Regions from separate parts of the Pseudomonas sp. B21-056 genome, predicted to be linked through region 1. Evidence: predicted binding sites of a transcription regulator. Region 1 holds the regulator's gene; the other holds the start of a gene.
What was found. Region 1 encodes FliA, which starts transcription of late flagellar genes. Its sites were predicted from a motif close to CTAAAGTTTNNNNNNNNNNNGCCGNTAA; they were not measured.
Positions count from the first base shown of each region.

Region 2: a site for FliA is predicted at 2,456-2,483, ahead of LOY67_RS01805 (methyl-accepting chemotaxis protein). Genes of this name have one in related genera too.

Region 1 covers NZ_CP087203.1:1,746,460-1,752,387, forward strand. Annotated here, with positions in the region: gene flhA (flagellar biosynthesis protein FlhA) at 1-1,613, shown strand, start outside; gene flhF (flagellar biosynthesis protein FlhF) at 1,625-2,974, shown strand; gene fleN (flagellar synthesis regulator FleN) at 3,090-3,920, shown strand; gene fliA (RNA polymerase sigma factor FliA) at 3,917-4,660, shown strand; gene LOY67_RS07825 (chemotaxis response regulator CheY) at 4,775-5,146, shown strand; gene LOY67_RS07830 (protein phosphatase CheZ) at 5,165-5,928, shown strand, end outside.
Region 2 covers NZ_CP087203.1:405,143-411,070, forward strand. Annotated here, with positions in the region: gene LOY67_RS01800 (DUF924 family protein) at 1-361, shown strand, start outside; gene LOY67_RS01805 (methyl-accepting chemotaxis protein) at 487-2,379, opposite strand; gene bamE (outer membrane protein assembly factor BamE) at 2,664-2,918, shown strand; gene LOY67_RS01815 (lipocalin family protein) at 2,950-3,519, shown strand; gene LOY67_RS01820 (formimidoylglutamate deiminase) at 3,638-5,002, opposite strand; gene hutC (histidine utilization repressor) at 5,108-5,857, shown strand; gene LOY67_RS01830 (HutD family protein) at 5,854-5,928, shown strand, end outside.

The sequences.
Region 1 (5,928 bases):
CCGGCCTGATCGATCAGGGCCAGGCCAAGCTCCGTCGTCTGGAAGTGGCCCAGGAAGCCGAGTTCTACGGTTCCATGGACGGTGCGAGCAAGTTCGTTCGTGGTGACGCCATCGCCGGCCTGTTGATCCTGTTCATCAACCTGATCGGCGGCATGGCCGTCGGTATCTTCCAACATCAGATGAGTTTCGGTGACGCCGGCAAGGTTTACGCCTTGCTGACCATCGGTGACGGTTTGGTGGCGCAATTGCCATCACTGTTGTTATCCACAGCTGCGGCGATCATGGTGACCCGTGCTTCGGGCTCCGAAGACATGGGCAAGCAGATCGGCCGGCAGATGTTCGCCTCGCCCAAGGCCCTGGCCGTGGCCGCCGGGCTGATGGCGGTGATGGGCTTGGTCCCGGGCATGCCACACATTTCCTTCCTGAGCATGGCGGCCGTGGCGGCAGGCGGTGCCTACCTGTTCTGGAAGAAGCAGAACGTGCAGAAGGTCCAGGCGTTGCAAGAGGTCAAGCGCCAGCAGGAACTGCTGCCATCGCCGGCCCGTGCCCTGGAGACCAAGGAACTGGGCTGGGACGACGTGACACCTATCGACATGATCGGCCTGGAAGTCGGCTATCGCCTGATTCCATTGGTGGATCGCAACCAGGGCGGCCAACTGCTGGCGCGGATCAAGGGGGTGCGCAAGAAGCTGTCCCAGGACCTGGGTTTCCTGATGCCCACCGTGCATATCCGCGACAACCTCGACCTGGCGCCCAGCGCCTATCGTCTGACACTGATGGGGGTGATCCTGGCCGAAGCCGAGATCTACCCGGACCGCGAACTGGCGATCAACCCGGGTCAGGTCTATGGTTCGCTCAACGGCATTACCGCCAAGGACCCAGCTTTTGGCCTGGAAGCGGTGTGGATTGAAATCAGTCAGCGGGCCCAGGCCCAGTCCCTCGGTTACACCGTGGTGGACGCCAGCACGGTGGTTGCGACCCATTTGAACCAGATTCTGTACAAGCACTCCAGCGAGTTGATCGGTCACGAAGAAGTCCAGCAATTGCTGCAGGTACTGGCCAAAGGCTCGCCGAAACTGGCCGAAGAGCTGGTGCCGGGTGTGGTTTCGTTGTCGCAGTTGCTCAAGATCTTGCAGGCGCTGCTGGCCGAACAGGTGCCGGTACGCGACATCCGCAGTATTGCCGAAGCCATCGCCAACAACGCTTCCAAGAGTCAAGATACCGCCGCCATGGTGGCTGCGGTGCGGGTCGGCGTATCCCGTGCAATCGTCCAAAGCATTGTAGGCACTGAGTCGGAGCTGCCTGTGATCACGCTGGAGCCAAGGTTGGAACAGATATTGCTCAATAGTCTTCAGAAGGCAGGGCAAGGCTCGGAAGAGGGTGTCCTGCTGGAGCCAAGCATGGCCGAGAAGCTGCAACGTTCGTTGATCGAAGCAGCTCAGCGGCAAGAGATGCAAGGCCAACCGGTGATCCTGCTGGTGGCGGGTCCGATTCGTGGGATGCTCTCGCGATTCGGTCGCCTCGCGGTCCCGGGGCTGCATGTGCTGGCGTACCAGGAAATACCGGACAACAAGCAAGTGACCATTGTTGCGACAGTAGGGCCCAACGGCTGAGGTAGTGGGTTATGCAAGTGAAGCGTTTTTTCGCCGCCGATATGCGTCAGGCCATGAAACTGGTTCGTGACGAGCTGGGCGCCGAAGCAGCCATCATCGGCAACCGCCGGATCGCCGGTGGTGTCGAGCTGACGGCGGCCCTGGACTACAAACTGTCTGCGCTGGCCCCGCGGGTTCCGAACATGGAGCTTGAGGATGAGCTGCGCAAGACCCAATCGCGCATCGCCAGCGCCCAGGCCGAACTGAGCCTGCGCAGCAGCGAGGGCGAGGCCGTCGCGGGCACCAATCGTCAATTGTTTGCCGGTCAGCCGTTGACCGCAGGCCTGCCGCTGACCGCTGCCGAACCGCTGATCGAGCCGACCCCGGCCGAGCCGCGTCGTCCGGCGCCGGCTCCAGCCGCACCGGCTGCTGGCGTCGATCCGCGTGCCCTGGACTCGATGCGTTTCGAGCTCAACAGCCTGCGCGAGCTGATGGAAGTCCAGCTCGGCTCCCTGGCCTGGAACCAACTGCAAGGCAGCCGTCCTGCCCAGGCGAACCTGTGGCGCCGCCTGCAACGCATCGGCCTGTCCGGCCCATTGGCTCGCGACCTGCTGGCGCTGATCAACGATATCCACGAGCCTCGCCAGGCCTGGCGCATGTTGCTGGCGCATCTGGCGCGGATGATTGCCACGCCGGAAGTCGAGCCGCTGGAAGAGGGCGGGGTGATTGCCATGGTCGGCCCGGCCGGCATGGGCAAGACCACCACCCTGGCCAAGCTCGCCGCCCGTTATGTGCTCAAATACGGCGCCCAGAGCATTGCCCTGGTCAGCATGGACAGTTTCCGCATCGGCGCCCAGGAGCAACTCAAGACCCTGGGCCGGATCCTCAACGTGTCGGTGACCCATGTGGATCCGGGTCAATCCCTGGCCCAGGCGCTGGAACCGCTGTTGCGCAAGCGCGTCGTGTTGATCGATACCGCCGGCCTGCAAGCCAGCGATCCGGCCCTGCGCATGCAGCTTGAAAGCCTGGCCGGGCGCGGCATCAGGTCAAAAAATTATCTCGTGTTGGCAACCACCAGCCAGAAACAGGTTCTAACCGCCGCCTACCACAGCTACAAACGCTGCGGACTGGCCGGTTGCATCCTGACCAAGCTGGACGAAACGGCAAGTCTGGGCGAGGTATTGAGCCTGGCGATCGGTCACGATCTGCCGGTGGCGTACCTGACCGATGGGCCGCGGATTCCGGATGATTTGCATCTGCCGCGTCGCCACCAACTGGTCAGCCGCGCCGTGAGTGTGCAAATGCAGGACGAACCCAGCGAAGAAGCCATGGCTGACATGTTCGCTGATATCTACCACAGCCCGACCAAGCAGGTTGGCTGAGGTAATCATGAATATTTTTTGTACCTACATCGATGGTCTGCCAGGCAATGTTCCGTATGTGAACGCGCAGCCAGTAATGTGGCCTTCGTCTAAGTAAGACAGGTAAAGAACGAACATGGGCAGCATGCATCCCGTACAGGTGATCGCGGTGACCGGCGGCAAAGGTGGCGTCGGCAAGACTAACGTGTCAGTGAACTTGTCCCTGGCTCTGGCAGAGCTTGGCCGGCGGGTCATGCTGCTGGACGCCGACCTGGGCCTGGCGAACGTCGACGTGTTGCTGGGGCTCACCCCCAAACGCACGCTGGCGGACGTGATCGAAGGCCGCTGCGAACTGCGCGACGTGCTGTTGCAGGGGCCGGGCGGGATTCGCATCGTGCCGGCCGCTTCCGGCACCCAGAGCATGGTTCATCTGACCCCGGCCCAGCACGCCGGCCTGATCCAGGCCTTCAGCGACATCGGCGACAACCTCGATGTGCTGGTGATCGACACGGCGGCCGGCATCGGTGATTCGGTCGTCAGCTTCGTGCGCGCCGCCCAGGAAGTGCTGCTGGTGGTCTGCGACGAGCCCACGTCCATCACCGATGCCTACGCCCTGATCAAACTATTGAACCGCGACTACGGCATGAACCGCTTCCGCGTCCTGGCCAACATGGCCCAGAGCCCGCAGGAAGGGCGCAACCTGTTCGCCAAGTTGACCAAGGTCACCGATCGCTTCCTCGACGTTGCCCTGCAGTACGTCGGCGCCGTGCCGTACGACGAGAGCGTACGTAAGGCGGTCCAGAAACAACGTGCCGTCTATGAAGCCTTTCCCCGTTCCAAATGCGCGCTGGCGTTCAAGGCGATCGCCCAGAAGGTCGATACCTGGCCACTGCCGGCCAACCCGCGCGGGCATCTGGAGTTTTTCGTCGAGCGTCTCGTGCAACAAACAGCAGGGCCCGTGTTATGACAGCCAGCGGATACAACCACCTCTATAAAAAATCGGCACGGGACGCCCAATACGAACTGATCGAGCGTTACGCGCCGTTGGTCAAGCGCATCGCCTATCACTTGCTGGCACGCTTGCCGGCCAGTGTCCAGGTCGAAGACCTGATCCAGGCGGGCATGATCGGCCTGCTCGAAGTGGCGAACAAATACGACGCGAGCAAGGGCGCCAGTTTCGAGACATACGCCGGTATCCGCATTCGCGGCGCGATGCTCGACGAGGTCCGCAAGGGCGACTGGGCACCCCGTTCGGTGCACCGCAATACCCGCATGGTCAGTGACGCCATTCGCGCAATTGAAGCGAAAACCGGGCGAGACGCTAAAGATCACGAGGTTGCGGCCGAACTCCAGTTGAGTCTCGATGATTATTACGGGATTTTGAACGATACCTTGGGCAGCCGCCTGTTCAGTTTCGACGACCTGTTGCAGGACGGCGATCATGAAGGGCTGCACGAGGATGGCGCGAGTACTCACATGGAGCCTGCGCGTGACCTGGAAGACGAACGTTTCCAGAGCGCGCTGGCCGATGCGATTGCCAATTTGCCGGAGCGTGAGCGACTGGTCTTGGCGCTGTACTACGACGAAGAGCTGAACCTCAAGGAAATCGGTGAGGTCCTGGGGGTCAGCGAATCGCGGGTCAGCCAGTTACACAGCCAGTGCGCCGCCCGTTTGCGGGGGCGTTTGGGGGAGTGGCGAGCGCGCTGACAGTCGGTACCGGTGTCCCGGGCCGTTGTCGAATGCTGTACCGGATTGATTGAAATGGCGCGTTCAGGTGCTGCACGCGTTTAAGACTGCTTGGAGGTCGAATTGGACAAGAACATGAAAATCCTCATCGTTGATGACTTTTCAACGATGCGGCGGATCATAAAAAACCTGTTGCGTGACCTTGGGTTCACCAACACGGTCGAGGCCGACGATGGCACCACTGCCATCCCGGTTCTCAACAGCGGGAGCATCGACTTTCTGGTGACTGACTGGAACATGCCCGGCATGACCGGTATCGACTTGCTGCGCCATGTGCGCGCCGACGAAAAACTCAAGCATCTTCCGGTGCTGATGGTCACCGCCGAAGCCAAGCGCGAGCAGATCATCGAAGCGGCCCAAGCCGGTGTGAACGGCTATGTGGTCAAACCCTTCACGGCCCAGGCGTTGAAAGAAAAGATCGAAAAGATCTTCGAACGCATCGGTTAACGGCGCCACGGGGGAGCTATGGAGAATAATGAAGCTTCAATGGGCGATTTCGAATCGACCCTGAAAAAACATGCCCGCGAACTGGTCGACAGCCTCGAAAAAGGTCGTTTCGGCGATGCAGTCCAGATGATCCACGAGCTCAATCAGACCCGGGATCGTGGTCTGTACCAGGAAGTCGGCAAGCTCACCCGTGAACTGCACAGCGCCATCGTCAATTTCCAGATCGATCCGAACACGCCCCAGGCCGAAGAGGTCTCGCAGATCACTGACGCGACCGAGCGCCTGTCCTATGTGGTCAAGCTGACCGAGGCCGCCGCCAACCGCACCATGGACCTGGTGGAAAGCGCCACGCCGCTGGTCAATGGCCTCGGTGATGAAGCCCAGGCCTTGAGCGCCGACTGGGGGCGTTTCATGCGTCGTGAAGTCGGGGCGGAAGAATTCCGCGACCTGGCGCGTCGGGTCGACGGTTTTCTGACACGCAGCAGCACCGATAACCGCGCGGTAGCGAGCAACCTCAACGATATTCTGCTGGCTCAGGACTATCAGGACCTGACCGGCCAGGTGATCAAGCGCGTCACCCAATTGGTCACCGAAGTCGAAAGCAATCTGCTCAAACTGGTGTTGATGGCCAGCCAGGTCGACCGCTTTGCAGGCATCGAACACGACCGTGAGGCGATGCTTGCTGAAAAAGATCCACAAAAACATCTCTCTCAGGGTGAAGGTCCGCAGATTCATGCCGATAAAAGAGAAGACGTTATGTCCGGCCAGGACGATGTGGACGA
Region 2 (5,928 bases), 1.3 Mb from region 1:
CTTCCGCGACACGCCCAAGGCCTTCTCCGGCGATCTGCGCGCCCAGGCGTTGGTGGCCCAGGGGCTGGCGGCGGGTTTGGACCGGCAGCTCAAACCCATCCAGCGCGTATTCATCTACCTGGTGCTCGAGCACTGCGAAAACCTCGCCGTGCAGAACGAAGCCGTATCCCGGTTTATCGATCTGCTTCGAGAGCAGCCGGAAGCGGATCGGGCGGTGTTCGAAAACAATCTGGACTATGCCGAACGGCATCAGAAGATCATCGCCCGGTTTGGACGGTTTCCCCATCGCAATGCGGTGTTGGGGCGGGCGTCTACGGCTGAGGAAGTGGAATTCCTGAACAGGCCTGGGTCCAGGTTCTGATTTTTCGGTGTGGCTGATGCCTCCATCGCGAGTAGGCTCGCTCCCACATTCGATTGCGTTTCCTCTGACGGAACCCGGTCAACTGTGGGAGCGAGCCTGCTCGCGATGAGGCAAGTGCAGACACTCTAGATCCGGAAGCTACCCACCAACTGCTTCAACCGCGCCGCCTGCTGTTCAAGGTCGGTGCAGGCCCGCAAGGTGGCTTGCAGGTTTTCCACGCCTTCCTGGTTCAGTGTGTTGATCTCGGTGATGTCGACGTTGATCGACTCCACCACGGCGGTCTGCTCTTCGGTGGCCGTCGCCACTGACTGATTCATGCCGTCGATCTCACCGATGCGCTGGGTCACGCTGCCCAGGCGTTCGCCGGCCTGGTTGGCGATGCCGACGCTGCTTTCGCTCTGGCGCTGGCTGTCGGTCATGGTCAGTACCGCCTCCCGTGCGCCGACTTGCAATTCTTCGATCATTTTCTGCACTTGCTGCGCCGAGTCCTGGGTGCGGTGGGCCAGGTTGCGCACTTCATCGGCCACCACGGCGAAGCCGCGCCCGGCTTCACCTGCGCGGGCTGCTTCGATGGCGGCGTTCAGGGCGAGCAGGTTGGTCTGTTGGGAAATGCTGGTGATGACCTCAAGGATCTGGCCGATGTTCACCGTGTTGCTGTTCAGGGTTTCGATGTTGCCGCACGAATCGCTGATCTTGGCCGACAGCTGCTGCATGGCGGCGATGGTTTTATCCACCACTTGCTGTCCGTCTTCGGCCAGGTTGCGGGCGTCGCTGGAGTGTTGCGAGGCGAGGGCGGCGTTCTGGGCGATTTCCTGGGCAGCGGCGCCGAGCTGGTTGATAGCGGCTGCCACGCTGCTGGTGCGCGAGGCCTGCTGGTCGGAGTTGAACATCGAGGAGTTGGAGGCGCTGACCACGCGCAGTGCCACTTCGTTGACCTGGCCGGTGGCCGAGGCCACTTCACGGATCGAGGTGTGGATACGCTCGACGAAACGGTTGAAGGAGGTACCCAGGGCACCGAATTCGTCCTGGCCGTGAATGGTCAGGCGTCGGGTCAGGTCGCCTTCGCCTTCGGCGATGTCATGCATTGCACGACCCATGGTCAGCAGCGGTTGCATCAGCACGCGGATCAACATGCCCAGCAGGGCGATGATGAACACCACGGCGATGACCATGGCGATCAGCGCCGAAGTACGGAATTCGCTGAGCATGGCCAGCGCGGTGTCCTTGTCGAGCACCAGTGCCACGTACCAATCGGCTCCCGGTACGCCGTTGACCCGGGTAAAGGAGATGAACTGGGTCTTGCCGTCGAGTTCGACTTCCTTCATGCCCGGGCTGACTTGCGGCGCACCGTTGGGGTAGGCCTCGGCGAGGGTCTTGAGGATGCGTTTGCTGTCGGGATGGATCAGGATCTTGCCGTCGGCGCTGACGATGAACGCGTGGCCGTGGCCGCCGAAGTTCAGCGAGTTGATGATGGCGCTGACGCTCGACAGGTCGATGTCTGCACCCGCCACGCCGATCATCTGGTTCTGATGCTGTACCGGGGTGGCAACGGTGATCACCAGTTTGCCCGAAGAGGCGGCAATGTAGGGTTCGGTGACAATGGTTTGCTGTGCGCTGTTGGCGGCCTTGTACCAGCCACGGGCGCGAGGATCGTAGTCGGCGGCGCGATTACCCGCCGGCACCGAGAACATCACGCCGTCGACGCCACCGAAATAGCTGAGCTGGAAGTTGCCGGTATAGGCCGGCAGGTCGACTGCACGCTTGAGGCTGGTGGCGCTGCTGCCGTCCACGGCGATCTGCTGGGCCAGCGATTGCAGCAATTGGATACGACCGTCGACCCAGGTCTGGATATTACGGCTGGTCAGGCTGCCGAGTTCCTGCATGGAGGTTTCGGTGCTGTTGTGCAGGCTCTGGCGCTGACGGTAGTCGTTGAACAGGATGAAACAGGCGAATGCAACGGCAACCACGAGAGCGGCGGCCAGCAGGATTTTGTGGCTGAATTTCATGTTTCTGGTCATTAAGAGCGCTACCGCACAGGAGCTGGTCAGGAAGGGGTGTCAATTTGCCATAAGGCAGGATTCCACGCTGTTCTTTTTATCGACCCGCAAGCGCCAGAGTTCAGGCGTCAACGGGGTAAACCCGACGAAATGCACGACGCGATCACAAACGGTTTGATTTACCGACGAAACACCTGCTTTTGAGCCAATAAATACCAGTGTTGCCGGGGAACCAGATAGGGGTTTTCTCTTCTAAGCTTCAGGTTGGCACCCTGCCACCTTCCTTCCGCTCCAGGAGTTTCACGATGTCCCTGCGATCTATCGCGTTGTTGTCTTTGTGCGTCTTGTTGACCGCATGCAGCAAGGTCAACCAGGAAAACTATTCGAAGCTGTCCGCCGGCATGTCCAAGGCCGAAGTCGAAACGTTACTGGGAAAACCGACCGACTGTTCGGGCGCGCTCGGCATGTCCAGTTGCACCTGGGGCGACCAGAAAAGCTTTATCAGCGTGCAGTATGCCGGTGAGAAAGTGTTGATGTTTTCCGGCCAAGGCCTGAAGTAAACCGGGGCCAAGTGCCCACGGGAGAAAAATAATGATGCGGTTATTGTTAGTGCTTTTAGCCGGCCTGGTATTGGCCGGCTGTGCCACTTCTGGCGAAGACCCGTTGGCGCCCAAGACCGTCAACAGCGTCAATCTCAAGCGTTACCAAGGGACCTGGTACGAGTTGGCCCGCCTGCCAATGTATTTCCAGCGCAACTGCGCGCAATCCGAAGCCCATTACACCCTCAAGCCTGATGGCAACATGGGGGTGTTCAATCGCTGCCTGACCTCGGACTGGAAGTGGGAAGAAGTCAAGGGCACCGCCACGCCCCAGGTGCCAGGCAAGACCGACAAGCTCTGGGTCGAATTCGATACCTGGTTCTCTCGGATCCTGCCGGGCGCGTCGAAGGGACAATATTGGGTGTTGTACGTCAGCGACGACTACAAGACTGCCATCGTTGGTGATCCTAGCCGGCGCTACATGTGGCTGTTGTCCCGTACGCCGACTGTCAACGGTGTGGTGCGCGAAGAATTGCTGAGCAAGGCGCGTCAGCAGGGCTATGACACGACGCGGTTGATCTGGCGCGCGTCGGACCGGCAGATGGCAAAGACGTCGGATTGACTGCCAGATCATAACCCTGTGGGAGCAGCCTGCTCGCGATGACGGACTTTCAATCAACATCTCTGTTGAATGTAAAGGCCTCATCGCGAGCAGGCTCGCTCCCACAGGGGGATTGTGGTCAGCCTAGAAGTTCGCGCAATACCTGGGTAAACGCCCGGGCGCTGTCTTCTTCCGAGGCGTGATGTCCGTCACGCACCACCCATTTCCCGGCCACCATGACATCCCGCACCTGACGATCCCCACCGGCAAACAGCCAGCGATTGAGAATGCCGTCGCCCTGGGCCGTGGCGAGGTAAGGGTCGTTGCCATCGAGTACCAGCCAGTCGGCACGCTTGCCGACTTCGAGAGCGCCGATGGGTTGTCCGAGGGCTTGGGCGCCACCGTCCAGCGCAGCATCGAACAATGTCCGCCCGACCATCGGCTGATCCGCCCGATACAGCCGGTTACGTCGTTGATCCCGCAGGCGCTGGCCGTATTCCAGCCAACGCAATTCTTCCACCACGCTCAATGACACGTGGCTGTCGGAGCCAATACCCAGGCGCCCACCCAGGGCGAGGAAATCCACGGCCGGAAAGATACCGTCGCCCAGGTTGGCTTCGGTGGTCAGGCACAGGCCGGCAATCGCCCGGCTCCGGGCCATGAGACTGACTTCGTGGGCGTTGGCGTGGGTGGCGTGAACCAGGCACCAGCGTTGATCCACTTCGGTGTTTTCGTACAACCATTGCAGCGGACGGGCGCCGCTCCAGCTCAGGCAGTCGTCGACTTCCTTCTGCTGCTCGGCGATGTGGATATGCACCGGGCAGTGGGCGTCGCTGGCGGCCAGCACCTCCTGGATCTGTCCGGGTGTCACGGCACGCAGGGAATGGAAGCACAACCCCAGCGCCTGCGCCGGTTGCCCGGCCAGGATCGGTTGCAGGCGTGACTGGAGCTTCAAGTAGTTCTCGGTGCTGTTGATGAACCGACGCTGCCCATCATTGGGCGCCTGGCCGCCAAAACCCGAATGGCTGTAGAGCACCGGCAGCAGCGTCAGCCCGATGCCGGCGCTGTTGGCGGCGTGGCTGATGCGCAAGGCCAGCTCCGCCGGGTCGGCGTAAGGCGTGCCGTCGGTGTCGTGGTGGACGTAATGGAATTCGGCGACCGAGGTGTAACCGGCCTTGAGCATTTCGATGTACAGCTGTCGGGCGATGATGCCGAGCTGATCGGGGCTGATTTTTCCGACCAAGCGGTACATCAGGTCGCGCCAGGTCCAGAAACTGTCGTTGGGATTGCCCGCCACTTCCGCCAGCCCGGCCATGGCCCGCTGGAACGCATGGGAGTGCAGGTTCGGCATGCCCGGCAGCAGCGGACCGCCCAGCCGTTCGGCGCCGTCTGCGTGGGAACCGGCCTGGATACGGGTCAGGACGCCTTCGGCGTCGACTTCAAGACGTACATCATTGGCCCATCCACTAGGCAGCAGTGCGCGTTCGGCAAAGAAGGCGGACATGGTTCAACCTCATCGTGCGTAATTTGTATATACATATACAGACGTTTGCCTGGCCGGTAAACTCCGGCAAGCTAGCAACCTTCATAAGCAGAACAGGGAACCGCCGTGCCGACTCCGCCTGCCAAACCGCCGCTGGCCGCAAACCTGGGTGACAGTCCGGCACCCCTGTACGCCCGCGTCAAACAGATGATCACTCAGCAGATCGACAGTGGAAACTGGCCGCCGCATTACCGCGTGCCGTCGGAAAGCGAACTGGTCAGCCAGCTGGGCTTCAGCCGCATGACCATCAACCGTGCCCTGCGGGAAATGACCGCCGATGGCCTGTTGGTGCGCATGCAGGGCGTCGGCACGTTCGTGGCCGAGCCCAAGAGCCAGTCCGCGCTGTTCGAAGTGCATAACATTGCCGACGAGATTGCCTCCCGCGGCCATCGCCACACCTGCAAGGTCATCACCCTGGAAGAAGAGGCTGCCGGTTCCGAACGCGCCCTGGCCTTGGACATGCGTGAAGGCCAGAAGGTGTTCCACTCGCTGATCGTGCATTTCGAAAATGACATTCCGGTGCAGATCGAGGACCGCTTCGTCAACGCACTGGTGGCGCCGGAATACCTCAAGCAGGACTTTACCCTGCAAACGCCCTACGCCTATCTGAACCAGGTCGCGCCGCTGACCGAAGGCGAACATGTGGTGGAAGCGATCCTCGCCGAGCCGAATGAATGCAAACTGCTGCAGATCGAAAAGGGCGAGCCGTGCCTGCTGATCCGCCGTCGTACCTGGTCCGGTCGCCAGCCGGTGACTGCCGCGCGGCTGATTCACCCGGGCTCCCGTCATAGTCTGGAAGGGCGATTCCATAAGTGAGTGACTTGAAGGTTCTACGTGCGGCGGATTACCCACGCATGCCCTGGAAAAACGGCGGTGGCAGCACCGAG